DNA from 4 places in the Streptomyces sp. NPDC051913 genome. Region 2 is predicted to be linked to each of the others. Evidence: riboswitches for the same ligand, from Rfam matches in the RefSeq annotation. Region 2 holds a riboswitch; each other region holds the start of a gene.
What was found. Region 2 has a riboswitch for cobalamin ahead of ACIHIX_RS01165 (ribonucleoside-diphosphate reductase subunit alpha). Riboswitches for the same ligand answer to the same signal wherever they lie in the genome.
Positions count from the first base shown of each region.

Region 1 (4,267 bases), on a different contig from region 2:
GCTCGGCAAGGTGGACGAGCGGATGGCCTCGGGTGCGCTGGCCGCGTTCGGTCCGGGACCCGACGCCGAGCGGGCCTACCGCACCGCGTTCCCGGACGCCTCGGCGGAGCACCTCTTCGAACTCGTCCAGTCCGACTGGCTGTTCCGCATGCCCTCGCTGCATCTGGCGGACGCGCAGACCGCCGGTGGCGGGCGGGCGTACCTGTACGAACTCACCTGGTCCGCCCCGCTGCACGGCGGCGCGCTCGGCGCCTGCCACGGCCTTGACGTACCCCTGGTCTTCGGGCCGCAAGGGGGTGGGCTCGGCAGCATGCTCATCGGCCCCGAGCCCACCCCCGACATCGAGCGGCTCTCCGCGCACGTCCGCTCCGCCTGGACGGCGTTCGCCGCCACCGGCGACCCCGGCTGGCCCGCGTACGACTCAGAGGCCCGGCTCGTCCGACTCCTCGACACCGAGCCGACGGTGACCACCTACCCGGAGGAGGCCTCACGGCGGCTGTGGGAGCGGCACGTCTTCGAGGCGCTGCCCCTGCTCGCCGGCTGACAGGTCCCTGGGTGCGCTCGAAGGAGAGCGGCGGGGCTCGGGTCAGCGACCGCCCGGCCCCCCGCTGCCGAACGATCCGCTGCTGCCGTCGCTCCAGCGGCGCCGGTCCTTCTCGGGACCGGTCCGGGTGCTGCTGTTGCCGAAGGCGGGCATCTCGTGCGGCGTCAGGCGCTGGTCGCTGCGGGGCACCTCGTCGGGCTCCCTGTTCTCCATGACCTCGCGGACGGGCCCGCCCTCGGGCAGCCTCGGCTGCTCCTCGGGGCTCGGGGGCGGCGGTTCCTGGCGACGGATGCGTGCGCCCAGCCAGAACGCGCCGAGCAACAGGGCGACCACGACCAGACCCGCCACGATCAGCCCGACGCCCAGGGCGCCGCGACCCGCGGCCATCTCCATCCATGCGATGTTCATGGCCCCGCGAGTACCCCCGCCGGCGTGCGTGAACCCGCCCCCGCGACCGGCGCGACCTCCGGCGAGGGGGTTTGACGCGAGCCGCGGCGGCTACCCGCGCGGTGTGACAGCGACGACATCCCAACAGGAGCTCATCCGGTTCCTGGAGGACCGTTTCGCGTGTGCGCAGGCGTGCACCGATTGCGCCCGGGCATGTGCGGTGCGTGCCAGCCTCGTGGATCCGGACGGGACCGAGCAGCAGGAACTCGTACGACGCAAGGGCATCATGTGCGCGGAGGTGTGCGACGCGACGTGCCGGGTGCTGTCCGAGCAGAACCGGCTGGACGAGAGCGGTATCCGCGTCCAGCTCGAGTGGTGCCGGACGGTCTGCCTGGAGAGCGCCCACGCCTTCGACACCCAGCCGGGCGCGGAGGAGGCCGCCAAGGCCTGCCGGACCTGCGCCCAGGCCTGCACGGACTTCATGGACACGCTGCACTGAGGTGCGGCGCACCTCTCACAGAGGTCGTCCCATCCGTACGTTCCAGCGGCCCGCCCTGCCGCTGAGCTCGACGGCGGTGAGCGGTGCGACGTCCGTGCGCCAGAACGACGACCTCGGCGCTCCCAGCGCGTGGACGAGCGCGGCGCGGACGATCTCGGGTTCGGCCACCGCGATCGTCCGGCCCGGTTCCGCGGCGAGCGGGTCCAGCCACGCCCCGACCCGTTCGCACAGCGCGTGCACCGACTCCCCGCCGTGCGGCGCCGCTTCCACGTCGGCCAGCCAGCGGGCCAGCGCCTCCGGCTCGGCGGCGCCCACCTCGGCCAGCGTCGCGCCGCGCCAGCGTCCGGTGTCGAGTGCGGCCAACTCCGGTGTGTCCAGGGCGTCGAGGCCGAGTGCGCCGGCCGTCTCCCGGCAGCGCACGGTGGGGGAGACGCAGACCTGACGGGCCGTGGGGAGCGTGCCCGCGGCGGCCTTCGCGAGCCGCAGTCCGGAGTCGTCCAGCGGGCCGCCGTCGTCGAAGCGGGCCTCCCGCAGAGCCGCGCTGATCGCGGGTGAGATCAACATCACTCGGCTGGTCATCGGTCCATTCCCCCGCCCAACATCCCTTCCGTACCGCGTAATTGACATGGCCACAGCGCTTCAGGGGCGCTCGTGGCCGAACCGTGCGCTCTTGGCCGCACCTCTCGCACGCGGTACCTTCTCGTCGATATCGACGACGGTTCGGTGGAAGCCGGTGGGATTCCGGCACGGTCGCGCCACTGTATGCCGGGCACACCCCCAGGGGTGGGCCGGGGGAGTCAGACCCGCCCCGTCGTCCTGTGCACCACCGAGACGGGACGCGAGTTCCCCCAGGAGGTCCTGCCATGGCGCAGACCGTCGCTCAGCCGACAACCAGCTCCACCGCCGTACCCGCAAAGCTGCCGATCGGCGCCATCGTCCCCTGGGCGGTCTTCTTCGGCGTCCTGATGCTGGTCCTGCTCTACTTCGTCGGCGCCGAACAGGGCGCCACCTCCCTGCTGTCCGGCGAGGGAGTCCACGAGTGGGTGCACGACGCCCGCCATCTGCTCGGCTTCCCGTGCCACTGACGGCGGCGAGGAAGCGTATCCGCGCATGAACTCCGCAACTGTCAGAAATCTCCTGGTCCGCGGCATGCTCGCGGGCCTCGTCGCGGGCCTGGCCGCGCTCGTCGTCGCGTACTTCCTCGGGGAGCCGCGCGTCGATCAGGCCATCGCCTTCGAGGAGAGCCACGCCCACGAGCACGGCGGCGAGGAACTCTTCAGCCGTACGCTCCAGTCCACCGCGGGCCTGTCCACCGGTGTCCTCGTCTACGGGGTCGCCTTCGGCGGCATCGCGGCGCTCGCGTACTGCTTCGCGCTCGGCCGGATCGGCCGCTTCGGGCCGCGCGCCAGCGCGCTGCTCCTGGCGGTCGCCGGACTGGTCGCGGTGTACGTCGTGCCGTTCCTCAAGTACCCGGCCAACCCGCCGGCCGTCGGTGACCCCGACACGCTCAACCAGCGGACCGCGCTGTTCTTCCTGATGATCGTCCTCAGCGTGCTGCTGACGGTGGGGACCGTCATCCTGGGCAAGCGTCTCGCACCCCGCCTCGGCAACTGGAACGCCACCCTCGCCGCGGGCGCGTTCTTCGTCCTCGTCGTCGGTCTGGCCTACGCGTTCCTGCCGTCGTTCAACGAGGTGCCGGAGCATTTCCCGGCCGCCCTGTTGTGGCAGTACCGGCTCGCGGCACTCGCCGTGCAGGTGACCCTGTGGACCGCCTTCGGGCTGGTCTTCGGGCTGCTGGCGGAGCGGCAGCTCGCGCCGAAGCCGGCCGAGCGGTCGGCGGGTGCCGGCAGTCAGCCGACTCCCGTCGCCCACTGAGCAGTTCAGCACCGAACGGGCCCCCGCCACGCGGGGGCCTTTTCGTATGCCTCGGTACCGTCTCGCCATTCCCTATTTCTGGAACACGTTCTACCGTGTGCGCCGACAGGACCGGTTCCGGGGAGCCTGGAGGCGCCGTGCATCTCGCATACACACCCGAGCAGCAGCGGCTGCGCACCGAACTGCGCGCTTACTTCGCCGAGTTGGTGCCGACCGACGCCAACGCCCGGCACGGCGACCGGCGGGAGCAGAAGCGCTTCTACCGCGAGACCGTCCGCCGCCTCGGCGCCGACCGCTGGCTGGGCGTGGGCTGGCCGAAGGAGTACGGCGGCCGTGGCCTGACCGCGATGGAGCAGTTCATCTTCTTCGACGAGGCCGCCCAGGCCGGCGTACCGCTGCCGCTGATGGCGCTGAACACCGTAGGGCCGACGATCATGCAGTACGGCACCGACGAGCAGAAGGCCTACTTCCTCCCCGGAATCCTCTCCGGCGAGCTCGACTTCGCGATCGGCTACAGCGAGCCCGACGCCGGCACCGACCTCGCCTCCCTGAAGACGCGCGCGGTACGCGAAGGGGACGAGTACGTCGTCAACGGGCAGAAGATCTGGACCACCAACGGCGACACCGCCGACTGGGTCTGGCTCGCCACCCGCACCGACCCCGACGCCCCGCCGCACAAGGGCATCACCATGCTCCTCGTGCCGACCACCGACCCCGGCTACTCCTGCACCGTCATCAACACCCTCGCCGGCCACGACACCACCGCCAGCTACTACGAGGACATCCGTGTCCCCGTCGCCCGCCGCGTCGGCGCCGAGGACCAGGGCTGGCGGCTGATCACCAACCAGCTCAACCACGAGCGCGTCACCCTCGCCGCCCACGGCACCATGGCCATCCGCGCCCTGCACGACGTCCAGCGCTGGGCCATGGAGACCAAGCTCGCCGACGGCCGCCGCGTCGTC
Region 1 covers NZ_JBIUCI010000004.1:414,271-418,537, forward strand. Annotated here, with positions in the region: gene ACIHIX_RS14445 (carboxylesterase/lipase family protein) at 1-544, shown strand, start outside; gene ACIHIX_RS14450 (DUF6479 family protein) at 587-952, opposite strand; gene ACIHIX_RS14455 (ferredoxin) at 1,056-1,430, shown strand; gene ACIHIX_RS14460 (histidine phosphatase family protein) at 1,446-2,009, opposite strand; cobalamin riboswitch at 2,104-2,256, shown strand; gene ACIHIX_RS14465 (CbtB-domain containing protein) at 2,294-2,515, shown strand; gene ACIHIX_RS14470 (CbtA family protein) at 2,541-3,305, shown strand; gene ACIHIX_RS14475 (acyl-CoA dehydrogenase family protein) at 3,443-4,267, shown strand, end outside.
Region 1: it holds a riboswitch for cobalamin, as region 2 does, so the genes downstream of both, ACIHIX_RS14465 (CbtB-domain containing protein) here and ACIHIX_RS01165 (ribonucleoside-diphosphate reductase subunit alpha) in region 2, are expected to answer to the same signal.

Region 2 (4,267 bases):
CCCTGATCGCGTTCGTCAAGGACACGCTGATCTACATCGTCATCGCGGTGGCGATCATCTACATCCCGATCAAGCTGGGCGGGTTCGACGAGATCTTCGCCAAGGCGGGCGAGGCGTACAGCCAGACCAACCCGGCGACGGGCGCGCCACGCGGTGCGCTGGTGCCGGGCGAGCCGGGCCAATGGACGTACGCCACCCTGGCGTTGGGCTCCGCGCTCGCGCTCTTCATGTACCCGCACTCGATCACCGCGACGCTCTCCTCCAGGAGCCGTGAGGTGATCCGCCGCAACACCACGATCCTGCCCCTGTACTCGCTGATGCTGGGTCTGCTGGCGCTGCTGGGCTTCATGGCGATCGCGGCCGGGGTCAAGGTCACCAACGGCCAGTTGGCGATCCCGCAGCTGTTCGAGGACATGTTCCCGGCGTGGTTCGCGGGCGTGGCCTTCGCGGCGATCGGCATCGGCGCGCTCGTGCCCGCCGCCATCATGTCGATCGCGGCGGCGAATCTCTTCACCCGCAACATCTACAAGGACTTCATCAAGCCGGACGCGACTCCGGAGCAGGAGACCAAGGTCTCCAAGCTGGTGTCCCTGCTGGTGAAGGTCGGCGCGCTGGTCTTCGTCCTGACCATGGACAAGACGGTCGCCATCAACTTCCAGCTCCTGGGCGGCATCTGGATCCTCCAGACCTTCCCGGCCCTGGTCGGCGGTCTGTTCACCCGCTGGTTCCACCGCTGGGCCCTGCTCGCCGGCTGGGCGGTCGGCATGATCTACGGCACGGTCGCCGCGTACGGCGTCGCCTCCCCGACCCAGAAGCACTTCGGCGGCTCGTCGAAGGAGATCCCGGGCATCGGCGAGATCGGCTACATCGGCCTGACGGCCTTCGTGCTCAACGTCGTGGTCACGGTGGTCCTCACCTTCGTCCTGAAGGCCCTCAAGGCCCCCGAGGGCGTCGACGAGACCAAGCCGGAGGACTACACGGCGGACGCGGGCGACCCCGGCGTCCAGGTCGAGCTGCCGCCGGCGACCGCGGGCACCTCGCACTGAGTGTTTCCCTGATCAGCGGGCCGCCGGAACATCCGGCGGCCCGTTGTCGTGCAGGTCGGGCACACTCGCTCCCATGGACATCGAGATCCGGGCAGCGGAACCCGGCGAATACGACACCATCGGCGAGATCACGGCCCAGGCCTATCTCCTGGACGACCTCCTGGCCTTCGGTGAGAGCGACTGGTATCTGGGCGAGTTGAGAGACGTCGCCAAGCGGGCCGCCTCCGCCGAGGTACTCGTGGCCACCCTGGGCGGCGAGCCCGTCGGCACCGTCACCTACGTCGCCGCCGGCGGTGCCATGGCCGAGCACGCCCGGCCCGACGAGGCCGTGATCCGCATGCTCGCCGTCGGCCGCGCGGCGCGTGGCAGAGGGGCCGGCGAGGCCCTCGTCCGCGCCTGCGTCGACCGGGCGAGGGCGGCGGACGGCTGCACGGGCATCGTGCTGTCGACCCAGGAGATCATGTACGCCGCCCACCGCATCTACGAACGCCTCGGCTTCGTCCGCGCACCCGAGCGCGACTGGCAGCCGATCCCGGGTGCGGAGTTCACGCTTCTCACCTATGAGTTGACGCTCTGAAGTCGCCGCGACACAACATCTAGGGGTGCCACCCGAACCCGGCACAAGATGTATGCTCATGCTCGCTGTCGCCGCAGGGGAATCCGGTGCGAATCCGGAACTGTCCCGCAACGGTGTACTTGTGCATGTCTTGTGCGTGTACGGGAGTCAGTCCGAGGACCTGCCGACAGCGTGCCCAGGCCGCCGTGGCCCGGGTGCCATGACGTCCGGGCCTCGTGGAGTGGGCCGGTGGACGCGACGCCGTGTGCGCTCGTGCTGCCCCCTGCTCTCCGCCAGGCCCCGTGCCGAGCGAGGGAGAGCCCCCCAGTGACCATCGCGCCAGCCGATCCGGCTTCAGCGGTCCAGGCGGAGAACGACGGTGCCGGTACCGCCCTGTTGCGGACCCTGACCGAGCTGACCGCCGACCTGCCCGACGCCGACCCCGGACGGGTCGCCGCCGCCGCGCTGCGCGGCCGCTCCGGCCGGGCGGACTCCGATGGCGGCGCGGAGCTGCGCGAGCTGGCGACGGAGGCCGCCGCCGGTCTCATCTCCGAGGACCCCGCCTACTCCCGGCTGGCCGCCCGGCTGCTGACCATCAGCATCGCCGCCGAGGCCGCCTCCCAGGGCGTCACGTCCTTCACCGAGTCGGTCGAGGTCGGCCACCGCGAGGGCCTGATCGCCGACCGCACGGCGGAGTTCGTACGGGTCCACGCGGCGCGGCTCGACGCGCTGATCGACCCGGCCGGCGACGACCGCTTCGGCTACTTCGGGCTCCGCACCCTGCACAGCCGCTACCTCCTGCGGCACCCGATCACCCGCCAGGTCATCGAGACGCCCCAGCACTTCATGCTGCGCGTCGCCTCCGGCCTCGCCGAGGACGACACGACCCGCGCCCTGGACGAAGTCGCCGCGCTCTACGGGCTCATGAGCCGCCTCGACTACCTGCCGTCCTCCCCCACGCTCTTCAACTCCGGCACCCGGCACCCCCAGATGTCGTCCTGCTACCTCCTCGACTCCCCGCTGGACGAGCTGGACTCCATCTACGACCGCTACCACCAGGTGGCACGGCTGTCGAAGCACGCCGGTGGCATCGGGCTGTCGTACAGCAGGATTCGTTCCCGCGGCTCCCTCATCCGGGGCACCAACGGGCACTCCAACGGCATCGTGCCGTTCCTGAAGACGCTGGACGCGAGCGTCGCCGCGGTGAACCAGGGCGGTCGGCGCAAGGGTGCGGCCGCGGTGTACCTGGAGACCTGGCACTCCGACATCGAGGAGTTCCTGGAGCTGCGCGACAACACCGGTGAGGACGCCCGGCGTACGCACAACCTGAACCTCGCGCACTGGATCCCGGACGAGTTCATGCGCCGCGTGAACGCCGACGCCGAGTGGTCGCTGTTCTCCCCGGCCGACGTGCCCGAGCTGGTCGACCTGTGGGGCGAGGAGTTCGACGCCGCGTACCGCAAGGCGGAGGCGGCGGGGCTCGCCAAGAAGACCATCCCGGCCCGTGACCTCTACGGCCGCATGATGCGCACCCTGGCGCAGACCGGCAACGGCTGGATGACCTTCAAGGACGCCGCCAACCGCACCGCCAACCAGACGGCGCTGCCCGGCAGCGTGGTCCACTCCTCCAACCTCTGCACGGAGATCCTGGAGGTCACGGACGACGGGGAGACGGCGGTCTGCAACCTGGGCTCGGTGAACCTGGGCGCGTTCGTCGACCAGAGGACCGGCGACCTCGACTGGGAGCGGCTCGACGAGACCGTCCGTACCGCCGTCACCTTCCTCGACCGCGTGGTGGACATCAACTTCTACCCGACCGAGCAGGCCGGCCGGTCGAACGCGAAGTGGCGCCCGGTGGGCCTGGGCGCGATGGGCCTCCAGGACGTCTTCTTCAAGCTGCGGCTGCCCTTCGACTCGCCGGAGGCCAAGGCTCTCTCCACACGCATCGCCGAGCGCATCATGCTCGCCGCGTACGAGGCCTCCACCGACCTCGCCGAGCGCAACGGACCGCTCCCGGCATGGGAGAAGACCCGTACCGCCCAGGGCGTCCTGCACCCCGACCACTACGGCGTCGAGCTGACCTGGCCGGAGCGCTGGGCGGCGCTGCGCGAGCGGATGGCCACCACGGGCCTGCGCAACTCCCTGCTCCTCGCCATCGCGCCCACCGCCACGATCGCCTCGATCGCGGGCGTGTACGAGTGCATCGAGCCGCAGGTCTCGAACCTCTTCAAGCGCGAGACGCTGTCCGGCGAGTTCCTCCAGGTCAACTCCTATCTGGTGGCCGAGCTGAAGAAGCTCGGCGTCTGGGACGCACAGACCCGGGAGGCGCTGCGCGAGTCCAACGGCTCGGTGCAGGGCTTCACCTGGGTCCCGCAGGACGTCCGCGACCTGTACCGCACGGCCTGGGAGATCCCGCAGCGCGGCCTCATCGACATGGCCGCCGCGCGCACCCCGTTCCTGGACCAGTCCCAGTCGCTGAACCTGTTCCTGGAGACGCCGACCATCGGCAAGCTCTCCTCGATGTACGCGTACGCCTGGAAGCAGGGCCTGAAGACGACGTACTACCTGCGTTCGCGCCCGGCGACGAGGATCGCCCGCGCCGCACAGGCAACTGTCCCCGTACAGCAGGCCGCTGACCCCGATGCGATCGCCTGCTCCCTTGAGA
Region 2 covers NZ_JBIUCI010000001.1:254,834-259,100, forward strand. Annotated here, with positions in the region: gene mctP (monocarboxylate uptake permease MctP) at 1-1,046, shown strand, start outside; gene ACIHIX_RS01160 (GNAT family N-acetyltransferase) at 1,120-1,623, shown strand; cobalamin riboswitch at 1,646-1,806, shown strand; gene ACIHIX_RS01165 (ribonucleoside-diphosphate reductase subunit alpha) at 1,930-4,267, shown strand, end outside.

Region 3 (4,267 bases), on a different contig from region 2:
CTCGATGTCGCGCTCGACCTGCGTGTCGAGAGGCACGTGGAGGAGGGAGCACGAGGCGGAGACGTCGACCTGGTCGGCGAGGCCAAGGAGGGTGCCCAGCGTGGACAGGGACTTCGACAGGTCGTTGATCCAGACGTTGCGGCCGTTGACGACGCCCGCGACCAGGCGCTTGCCGGGCAGCCCGCCCACGGCTGCCAGGGCGTCTAGGTTGGCGGCGGCCGCCTCGGTGAAGTCCAGGGCGAGGCCCTCGACCGGGGCCTTGGCCAGCACCGGCAGAGCGTCGCCGAGCCGGTCGAAGTAGGAGGCGACCAGCAGCTTCGGCCGGTCGGCGAGCGCGCCCAGGTTCCGGTAGGTGCGGTCAGCGGCGTTCAGTTCGGCGGGGGTACGGTCCTGCACGAGGGCAGGCTCGTCGAGCTGCACCCACTCGGCGCCGGCCGCGCGCAGGTCGGCGAGGACCTCGGCATACACCGGCAGCAGCCGGTCCAGCAGGGTGAGCGGCTCGAAGTCGGCGGGCACGCCGGGTGCTGGCTTGGCCAGGAGGAGGTAGGTGACGGGGCCGACCAGGACGGGGCGGGCGGCCAGGCCGAGGGCCACAGCCTCCTTCAGTTCCGTGACCTGCTTGGCGGAGTTCGCGGTGAAGGCCGTGTCCGGACCCAACTCCGGTACCAAATAGTGGTAGTTGGTGTCGAACCACTTGGTCATCTCCAGCGGTGCCACGTGCTGGGTGCCGCGTGCCATGGCGAAGTAGCCGTCCAGGGAGTCCTTGTCGAAGGCGTCGCGGTGGCGGGTCGGGACCGCCCCGACCATGACGGTGGTGTCCAGGACGTGGTCGTAGAACGAGAAATCGCCGGTGGGCACCTCGTCGATGCCGGCCTCGGCGAGCTGGCGCCAGTTGGCGGCGCGCAGATCGGCGGCGGTGGCACGGAGGGCGTCGGCGGTGACGTGCCCCGTCCAGTAGCCCTCGATCGCCTTCTTCAGTTCCCGGCCCTGGCCCTGGCGGGGGTAGCCGTACACGGTGGCCCGTGCTGCCGCGGAAGCGGACTTGGTGGTCACGGAGATCTCCTTCGCGAGATGAATCCCTGAGATCCCGGCAACGGGACGAGAGCGCGAAGGGGTCACGCACCGGACGCCTGCGACCGGTCACGGCCGTCCGTTCGGTGTGCACGCCGACCCGCCCACGAGGTCACCGAGATGTCCGCGCGCGAATGGGTTCGCACACGGGCAGTTGGCAGGTCTTCGGACTCGCGAGCACGTCCTCACACACGAATGTGAGGACACCTACTGGCCGTCGCTTCCCAGGCCCGGTACTTCGGGTCCAGTGCGTATGACGGCGGTCGTTCCCGCTCACCGCTGCGGGGCAGTCCCGGATTCCCACCGGGTTCCCTCTTGCGACACCCCGTCTGGCGGACGGGGTGAACCAGCTGCACGGCCAGCGTACGGGGTGTCCGTGGGCAAGCGCCGGAGTCGTCCAGGATCCGGAGGGTGACGCAGCACACTTGAGATCGTGCAGGCGGACCGAGACCGTACGAGGAGACACCTCTCCTCGCTGTGGAAGTCGGCCCGCACCGCGCCCGCGTGGTCTCCGCGTCGCACGGACCGCGCCAACGTGCACGCGCTGTGCGGGCGACGGCCGCCTCACGGGCCCGCACGTGGCGTATGGCAGGTGATCGTGCGTCACCTCATGGGGGACACCGGCGGTCTGGATCCGCTCCAGGACCAGATCGGCCGGGATCTGCGGCTGCCGCGCGTTTTGGCGGCCGCCGTGGTCGGTGCCGGTTCGAGCGCCATCGGGGTCGGGCTGCACGCGCTCCTCCCCATCGCCCAGCGCAGCGGGCAGCTTACCGAGCCGGCTCGACGGCATCAGGGGCAGCCTCGCGGGAGCCGTCCGGTCCGACCTGTGCCTGCCGACAATCGCGCTCGCCCTCGCGTCATCCGGCTGTTCAGCCAGGGACGGCCCGCGACGCGCCGGTGATCGGCGACGACGCGGCGGCCGGGCTCGGAGTGGACGGCCACCTGCTGCGACGCAGGTTGCCCGTGGTGACGTCACTGATGACCGCGACCGTCGTCGTGGTTGCGCAGGCCGTCCGGCTGCTCATCTGTTCGCGCCCTTCTGACCGAGGTGTCGCCTCGGGGTGACGTAGGTCACGGCGGCCCCTCGGAACTCGACCTCCCCGCGACTCGACTACTGGAGGGTACGGCTACAACTCCCGTCATTCACAAGACGGTTCAATGCGACCACGAAAGGTCGGGCATGGCCGACGATCCGCAATCCCGCGCCGCCGACGCGACCGCTCGCAGATGGGTGCCACCTCCCGCGCTCGTTGGCTTCCTGCTCCTGCTCGTCCTGGTGTTCACGGTGTCCTACGCCGTCGGATCCGCGGTCGGCCCCGTGGCGCCCGGCATGCACGGCACTGGGGAGAACGGCGGCAGCGGCGAGAGCGGCGCAGGCGCGGACGAGACGTCGGGGACGGACGGAGACATGGGGGAGATGCCCGGGATGAGTCACGGGGGCGATGAGTGATGGTGACCGAACCGGCGTCGGGTCCGGTCGTCACAGACATCACCGTGGGCGGTATGACCTGCGCGGCCTGTGTCCGCCGGGTGGAGAAGAAGCTCGGCAAGCTTGAGGGCGTCACGGCCACGGTCAACCTGGCCACAGGGCTCGCGCGGGTCCGCCATCCCGCCGAGATGGTCCCGGCGGATCTCGTCACCGCGGTCGAGCAGGCCGGCTACCTGGCCGCACTGCCCGTGAGCGAGGATGACGGTGACAGCCAGGAGACGGACGAGGCCGGGAGCGACGAGGCTCGTCGTGAGCGCGAACGGCTCCTGGTCACCGTGCTGCTGGCGGTGCCGGTTCTGGTGCTGTCGATGGTGCCGACGCTTCAGTTCCGCGACTGGCAGTGGCTCTGCTTCGCCCTGGCCGCCCCGGTGGCGGTGTGGAGTGCCTGGCCGTTCCACATCAGGGCGCTGCGGGGGCTGAGGCACTCCACGGCCACCATGGACACCCTGGTCTCGCTCGGAGTCCTGGCGTCGTTCGCCTGGTCGGTGTACGCGTTGTTCCTGGGCGGGGCGGGCGAACCCGGGATGCGGATGTCGTTCAGCCTGGTGCCCTCCGCCTCCGAGGACATGGCGCACGTGTACCTCGAAGCCGCTGTCAGTGTCCCGCTGTTCGTGCTGACCGGGCGGTACCTGGAGGGCCGGGCCCGGCGCGGAACCGGGGCGGCGCTGCGGTCGCTGGTAGAACTGGCGGCCAAGCAGGTGTCCGTACGGGACGAGCACGGCGAGCGTTCGATCCCGATCGAGCAGTTGCGGGTGGGACAGGTCTTCGTGGTGCGCCCGGGTGAGCGGGTCGCCACCGACGGGCGGGTGACGGAAGGCAGTTCCGCCGTGGACCTGTCCCTGGTCACCGGCGAGAGCGAACCCGTGGAGGTGTCACCCGGCTCGGCCCTGGTCGGCGGGGCCGTCAACGCGGGCGGGCTGCTTCTGGTCGAGGCCAGGGCGGTCGGGGCGGACACCCAGCTGGCGCGGATCACCCGCCTCGTCACGGAGGCGCAGGCCGGCAAGGCTCGCGCGCAGCGGCTCGCCGACGCGATCGCCGGGGTGTTCGTGCCGGCTGTCCTGGTTCTCGCGGTGACTGTCCTGGGGTTCTGGCTGGGCGCCGGAGCCGATCCGCAGGCGGCGCTCACCGCCTGCGTGGCCGTGCTGGTCGTGGCCTGCCCGTGCGCGCTGGGCCTGGCGACCCCGACGGCTCTGATGGCGGCGACCGGGCGCGGGGCTCAGCTGGGTGTGCTGGTGAGCGGGCCGCAGACACTGGAGGCTCTGCAGCACGTGGACACCGTCGTCCTGGACAAGACGGGCACGCTGACCACGGGACACATGACGGTGGCCCAGGTCACCGCGGTGCCGGGCCAACTTGGGGAGGACGAGGCGGTGCGGCTCGCTGGGGCCGTGGAGCAGGGGTCCGAGCATCCGATCGGGCGGGCGGTCACCTCTTGCGCGCGCCGTACGGGGACGGGTGAACCGCTGCCGGACGTGACTGACTTCCTCGCGGTTCCGGGCCACGGGGTCAGCGGCAGCGTGGAGGGCCGCACCGTCGAAGTGGGGGTGCCGGACGGCAAGCTGCCGCGCGCATTGGCCAAGGCGCTGGCTGCGGCGGAGGAGGCGGCGCACACACCGGTTCTGGTACGAATCGACGGTCGGCCCCAGGCGCTGATCGCCGTCGGTGATCTGGTCCGCCCCGGCAGCTACGGGGCCGTGGAACGGCTGC
Region 3 covers NZ_JBIUCI010000008.1:322,090-326,356, reverse strand. Annotated here, with positions in the region: gene metE (5-methyltetrahydropteroyltriglutamate--homocysteine S-methyltransferase) at 1-1,053, opposite strand, end outside; cobalamin riboswitch at 1,210-1,437, opposite strand; gene ACIHIX_RS25735 (hypothetical protein) at 2,252-2,521, shown strand; gene ACIHIX_RS25730 (heavy metal translocating P-type ATPase) at 2,521-4,267, shown strand, end outside.
Region 3: it holds a riboswitch for cobalamin, as region 2 does, so the genes downstream of both, metE (5-methyltetrahydropteroyltriglutamate--homocysteine S-methyltransferase) here and ACIHIX_RS01165 (ribonucleoside-diphosphate reductase subunit alpha) in region 2, are expected to answer to the same signal.

Region 4 (4,267 bases), on a different contig from region 2:
ACCTCCAGCCGCAGCAGGGCTTCGCCGCCCAGACCAGCGCGGCGACGGTCATCCTGGCCTCCTCGCACCTCGGTTTCTCCCTCTCCACCACGCACTCCGTCTCCGGTTCGGTGATGGGCGCGGGCCTCGGCCGCAAGGGCGGCGTGGTCCGCTGGTCGACGGCGACGCGGATGTTCGTGGCCTGGGGCCTCACGCTCCCGGCGGCCGCCCTGGTGGGCGCGCTGGCGGAGTCGGTGACCGACCTCGGTGACTGGGGCACGGGCGTCGTCCTGATCTTCCTGATCGCCTCCAGCGCGGCCATCTGGAAGATCTCGCGCCGCGAGGTCGTGGACGCGTCGAACGTCAACGACACCGACGACGAGCCGGCCGGCGTGGTCACGACGGCGATCGCCGCGGTCACCCCGCCTCCGGCGGGCACCGTGACGGACGGCCTGACCGCCACGATCCCCGCCCCGGCAGCGGCCGCGGCCTCCACGGAACCGGCGGCCCCGCCGGCCGCCGCGGTCTGAGCGACGAAGGAAACCAAGCAACATGAAGATCGACTGGCAAGCACTGGGCTCCGTCTTCGGCGTCAGCCTCGTCGTCACCGTGGCCCTCGTGGCCCTCTTCACCCTCGGCATCATGGGCCTCTCTCGCCAGGAGCGGGCCTCGGCCGCGGGCGGCTCGGCGGCCCTCGCCGTGACCGGCGCGTACGCCTGCTTCGCCGCCTGTGCGGCGGCGGTGGGCTACGGCATCTATCTGATCGTCGCCTGACCCGCACCACGACGATTCCGCGCCCTGTTCCGGGCCTCTCGAAGAGGGGATTCCGGACAGGGCGCTTTCGCGTTCCGGGCCTCGCGAACCCCGTCCGCGGGCCCGCCGATGTGGGGTTCTGCACACTCCGCTCCCGCAGGTCAACAGCGAGTTGACGGCCCTTCCGGGCCCGTGGTGGACTGCCGGAGCCAAGTACGGCGGCCAGGGAGGAAGACCGGTGTGAATCCGGCGCGGTCCCGCCACTGTCACCGGGGTAGGTAGCCCCGGGAGCCAGGAACTCCCACCGTCGGTCTCGTCGAACCAGGGCGTGGACACCCTGAGTGAGGACATATCGCCATGCTCGCCTGCCGTTCGAGGTACAGCACCAGGTCGCTGCCCGACCCCACGGCCGGCTGAGCGCATGCGTGCCGATCGCGTCTTCGCGTACGGCGCCGCCGCCGGACTCGTCGCAGATCTGCTGCTCGGTGATCCACGCCGGGGGCATCCGGTCGCCGTGTTCGGGCGGGCCGCCGGCGCCGTGGAGAAGGCTCTGTGGCGGGACCATCGTGGGTGGGGCGCGCTGCACACCGCCGTGTGCGTCGGGGGCGCCGTGGGGCTGGGCGCCCTCGCCCAGAGCGTCGTACGTCCCTCCCGTAGCGCGTCCGTCGCGCTGACCGGCGCCGCCACCTGGGCCGTGGTGGGCGGGACGTCGCTCGCACGCGAGGCCCGGGTCATCGGTCTGGCTCTGGAGGCGGGGGACGTCGAGGGCGCTCGCGCCCGGCTGCCGCACCTGTGCGGGCGGGATCCGCAGGCCCTCGACGCCGACGGGATCGCCCGGGCCGTCGTCGAGTCCGTCGCCGAGAACACCTCCGACGCCGTGGTCGGCGCCCTGGTGTGGGGGGCGCTCGGTGGAGTGCCCGGTCTGCTCGGGTTCCGGGCCGTCAACACCCTCGACGCCATGGTCGGGCACAAGTCCGAGCGGTACCGGCGCTACGGCTGGGCCTCCGCCCGGCTCGACGACCTCGCCGGATGGCCGGGGGCGCGGCTCACCGCCGTACTCGCCGCCGTCGCCGGGAGCGACTCCCGGGGGGCCGTTCGAGCGTGGCGTGCCGACGCCGCCAAGCATCCGAGCCCCAACGCCGGGCCCGTCGAGGCCTCGTTCGCGGGGGCCCTCGGGGTGCGGCTCGGCGGGAGCCTGTCCTACGGAGGGCGGGTGGAGCACCGGCCCGTGCTCAATCAGTCCGGGCGGGCCGTCGCCACGCGGGACATCGAGCGCGCCGTACGGCTTTCGCGGCGCGTCGGGCTGCTCGCGCTCGGCATCGGTGCCGCCGCACGGGCCCTGGCCACGAAGAAGGGACGTACGTCATGAGCGGGGGGCTGCTCGTCGCCGGGACCACCTCCGACGCCGGCAAGAGTGTCGTCACCGCCGGGATCTGCCGGTGGCTGGTGCGGCAGGGGGTCAAGGTCGCGCCCTTCAAGGCGCAGAACATGTCCCTCAATTCGTTCGTGACGCGGGAGGGCGCGGAGATCGGGCGGGCCCAGGCCATGCAGGCCCAGGCCTGTCGGGTCGAGCCGACCGCGCTGATGAATCCCGTGCTGCTCAAGCCCGGTGGCGAGCAGAGCAGCCAGGTCGTGCTGATGGGGAAGCCCGTCGGCGAGATGAGCGCGCGCGGCTATCACGGGGGGCGGCAGCAGAAGCTGCTCGGGACCGTGCTCGACTGTCTCGCCGAACTGCGGGGCACGTATGACGCGGTGATCTGTGAGGGGGCCGGCAGTCCGGCGGAGATCAATCTGCGACGGACCGACATCGTCAACATGGGGATCGCCCGCAATGCCGGGCTTCCGGTGCTGGTGGTCGGGGACATCGACCGCGGGGGCGTGTTCGCCTCCTTCTTCGGGACCGTCGCGCTGCTCTCGACAGAGGATCAGAAGCTGGTCGCCGGGTTCCTCGTGAACAAGTTCCGGGGGGATGTGTCGCTGCTGGAACCCGGGCTCGACATGCTCCACGGGCTCACCGGGCGGCGGACGTACGGCGTCCTGCCCTTCCGGCACGGCCTCGGGATCGACGAGGAAGACGGTCTGCGGGTTTCCCTCAGAGGGACCGTCCGGGAGTCGAACACCGCCCCGCCCGTCGGGGAGGACGTGCTGCGGGTCGCCGTCTGCGCGGTCCCCCTGATGTCCAACTTCACGGACGTGGACGCGCTCGCCGCCGAACCGGGTCTCGTCGTGCGGTTCGTGGACCGGCCGGAGGAGCTCGCCGACGCCGATCTCGTCATCGTCCCGGGGACACGCGGGAGCGTGCGGGCACTGGAGTGGCTGCATGAGCGCGGGCTGGCCGGCGCCCTGGTGCGAAGGGCCGCGGAGGGACGTCCGATCCTCGGCATCTGCGGCGGCTTCCAGGTTCTCGGCGAGCACATCGAGGACGAGGTCGAGAGCCGGCGGGGGCAGGTCGAAGGGCTCGGGGTGCTGCCCCTAAGGGTTCGGTTCGCCCCCGAGAAGATCCTTGCCCGGCCGGAGGGGGAGGCACTCGGGGAACGGGTCACGGGATACGAGATCCATCACGGGGTCGCCTCCGTGACCTCGGGAGAACCCTTCCTGGACGGCTGCCGGGTCGGCCAGACCTGGGGCACCCACTGGCACGGTTCGCTGGAGTCGGACGGCTTCCGGCGGGCGTTCCTGCGCGAGGTGGCGGCCGCCGCGGGCCGCCGGTTCGTGCCGGCGCCCGACACCTCGTTCGCCGCGCTGCGCGAGGAGCAGCTCGACCGGCTCGGCGACCTGATCGAACAGCACGCGGACACGGACGCGCTCTGGCGGCTCATCGAGTCGGGCGCGCCGCAAGGACTGCCTTTCATTCCACCGGGAGCGCCCGCATGAGCACTGTGTTGTTGTTGTCGACCGCCGACACGGACCTGTTGGCGGCCCGGGCCGCCTCCGGCGCCGACTACCGGATCGGCAACCCGACCCGCGTGGACGTGGCCGCGGAACTGCCGGGGCTGATCCAGGGCTCCGACGTCGCCGTCGTACGACTGCTCGGCGGCAAGCGTGCCTGGGAGGACGGGCTGGCCGCGCTGAGGGCGTCCGGTGTGCCGACCGTGCTCCTTGGCGGTGAGGCCGTGCCGGACGCCGAGTTGATGGCCGAGTCGTCCGTGCCGGCCGGTGTGGTCGCGGAGGCGCTGAAGTACCTCGTCGAGGGCGGCCCCGCCAACCTCACCGAGCTGGCCCGGTTCCTGTCCGACACCGTGCTGCTGACCGGTGAGGGGTTCCTGGAACCGCAGAAGATGCCGGAGTACGGCGTCCATGGCGACCGTGCCTTCACCGAGGGCCGGCCGACCGTCGGCGTGCTCTTCTACCGGGCCCATGAGCTCAGCGGCAACACCGGCTTCGTCGACACCCTGTGCGATGCCGTCGAGGCGCGCGGCGCCAACGCCCTTCCCGTGTACTGCGGTTCGCTGCGCGGTGCCGACGCCGGGCTGTACGAGATCCTCGGCAGGACGGACGCGCTCGTCGCCACCGTCCTCGCCGCCGGTGGCGCGCA
Region 4 covers NZ_JBIUCI010000007.1:75,791-80,057, forward strand. Annotated here, with positions in the region: gene ACIHIX_RS22180 (anion permease) at 1-509, shown strand, start outside; gene ACIHIX_RS22185 (hypothetical protein) at 532-753, shown strand; cobalamin riboswitch at 912-1,053, shown strand; gene ACIHIX_RS22190 (cobalamin biosynthesis protein) at 1,154-2,101, shown strand; gene ACIHIX_RS22195 (cobyric acid synthase) at 2,098-3,606, shown strand; gene cobN (cobaltochelatase subunit CobN) at 3,603-4,267, shown strand, end outside.
Region 4: it holds a riboswitch for cobalamin, as region 2 does, so the genes downstream of both, ACIHIX_RS22190 (cobalamin biosynthesis protein) here and ACIHIX_RS01165 (ribonucleoside-diphosphate reductase subunit alpha) in region 2, are expected to answer to the same signal.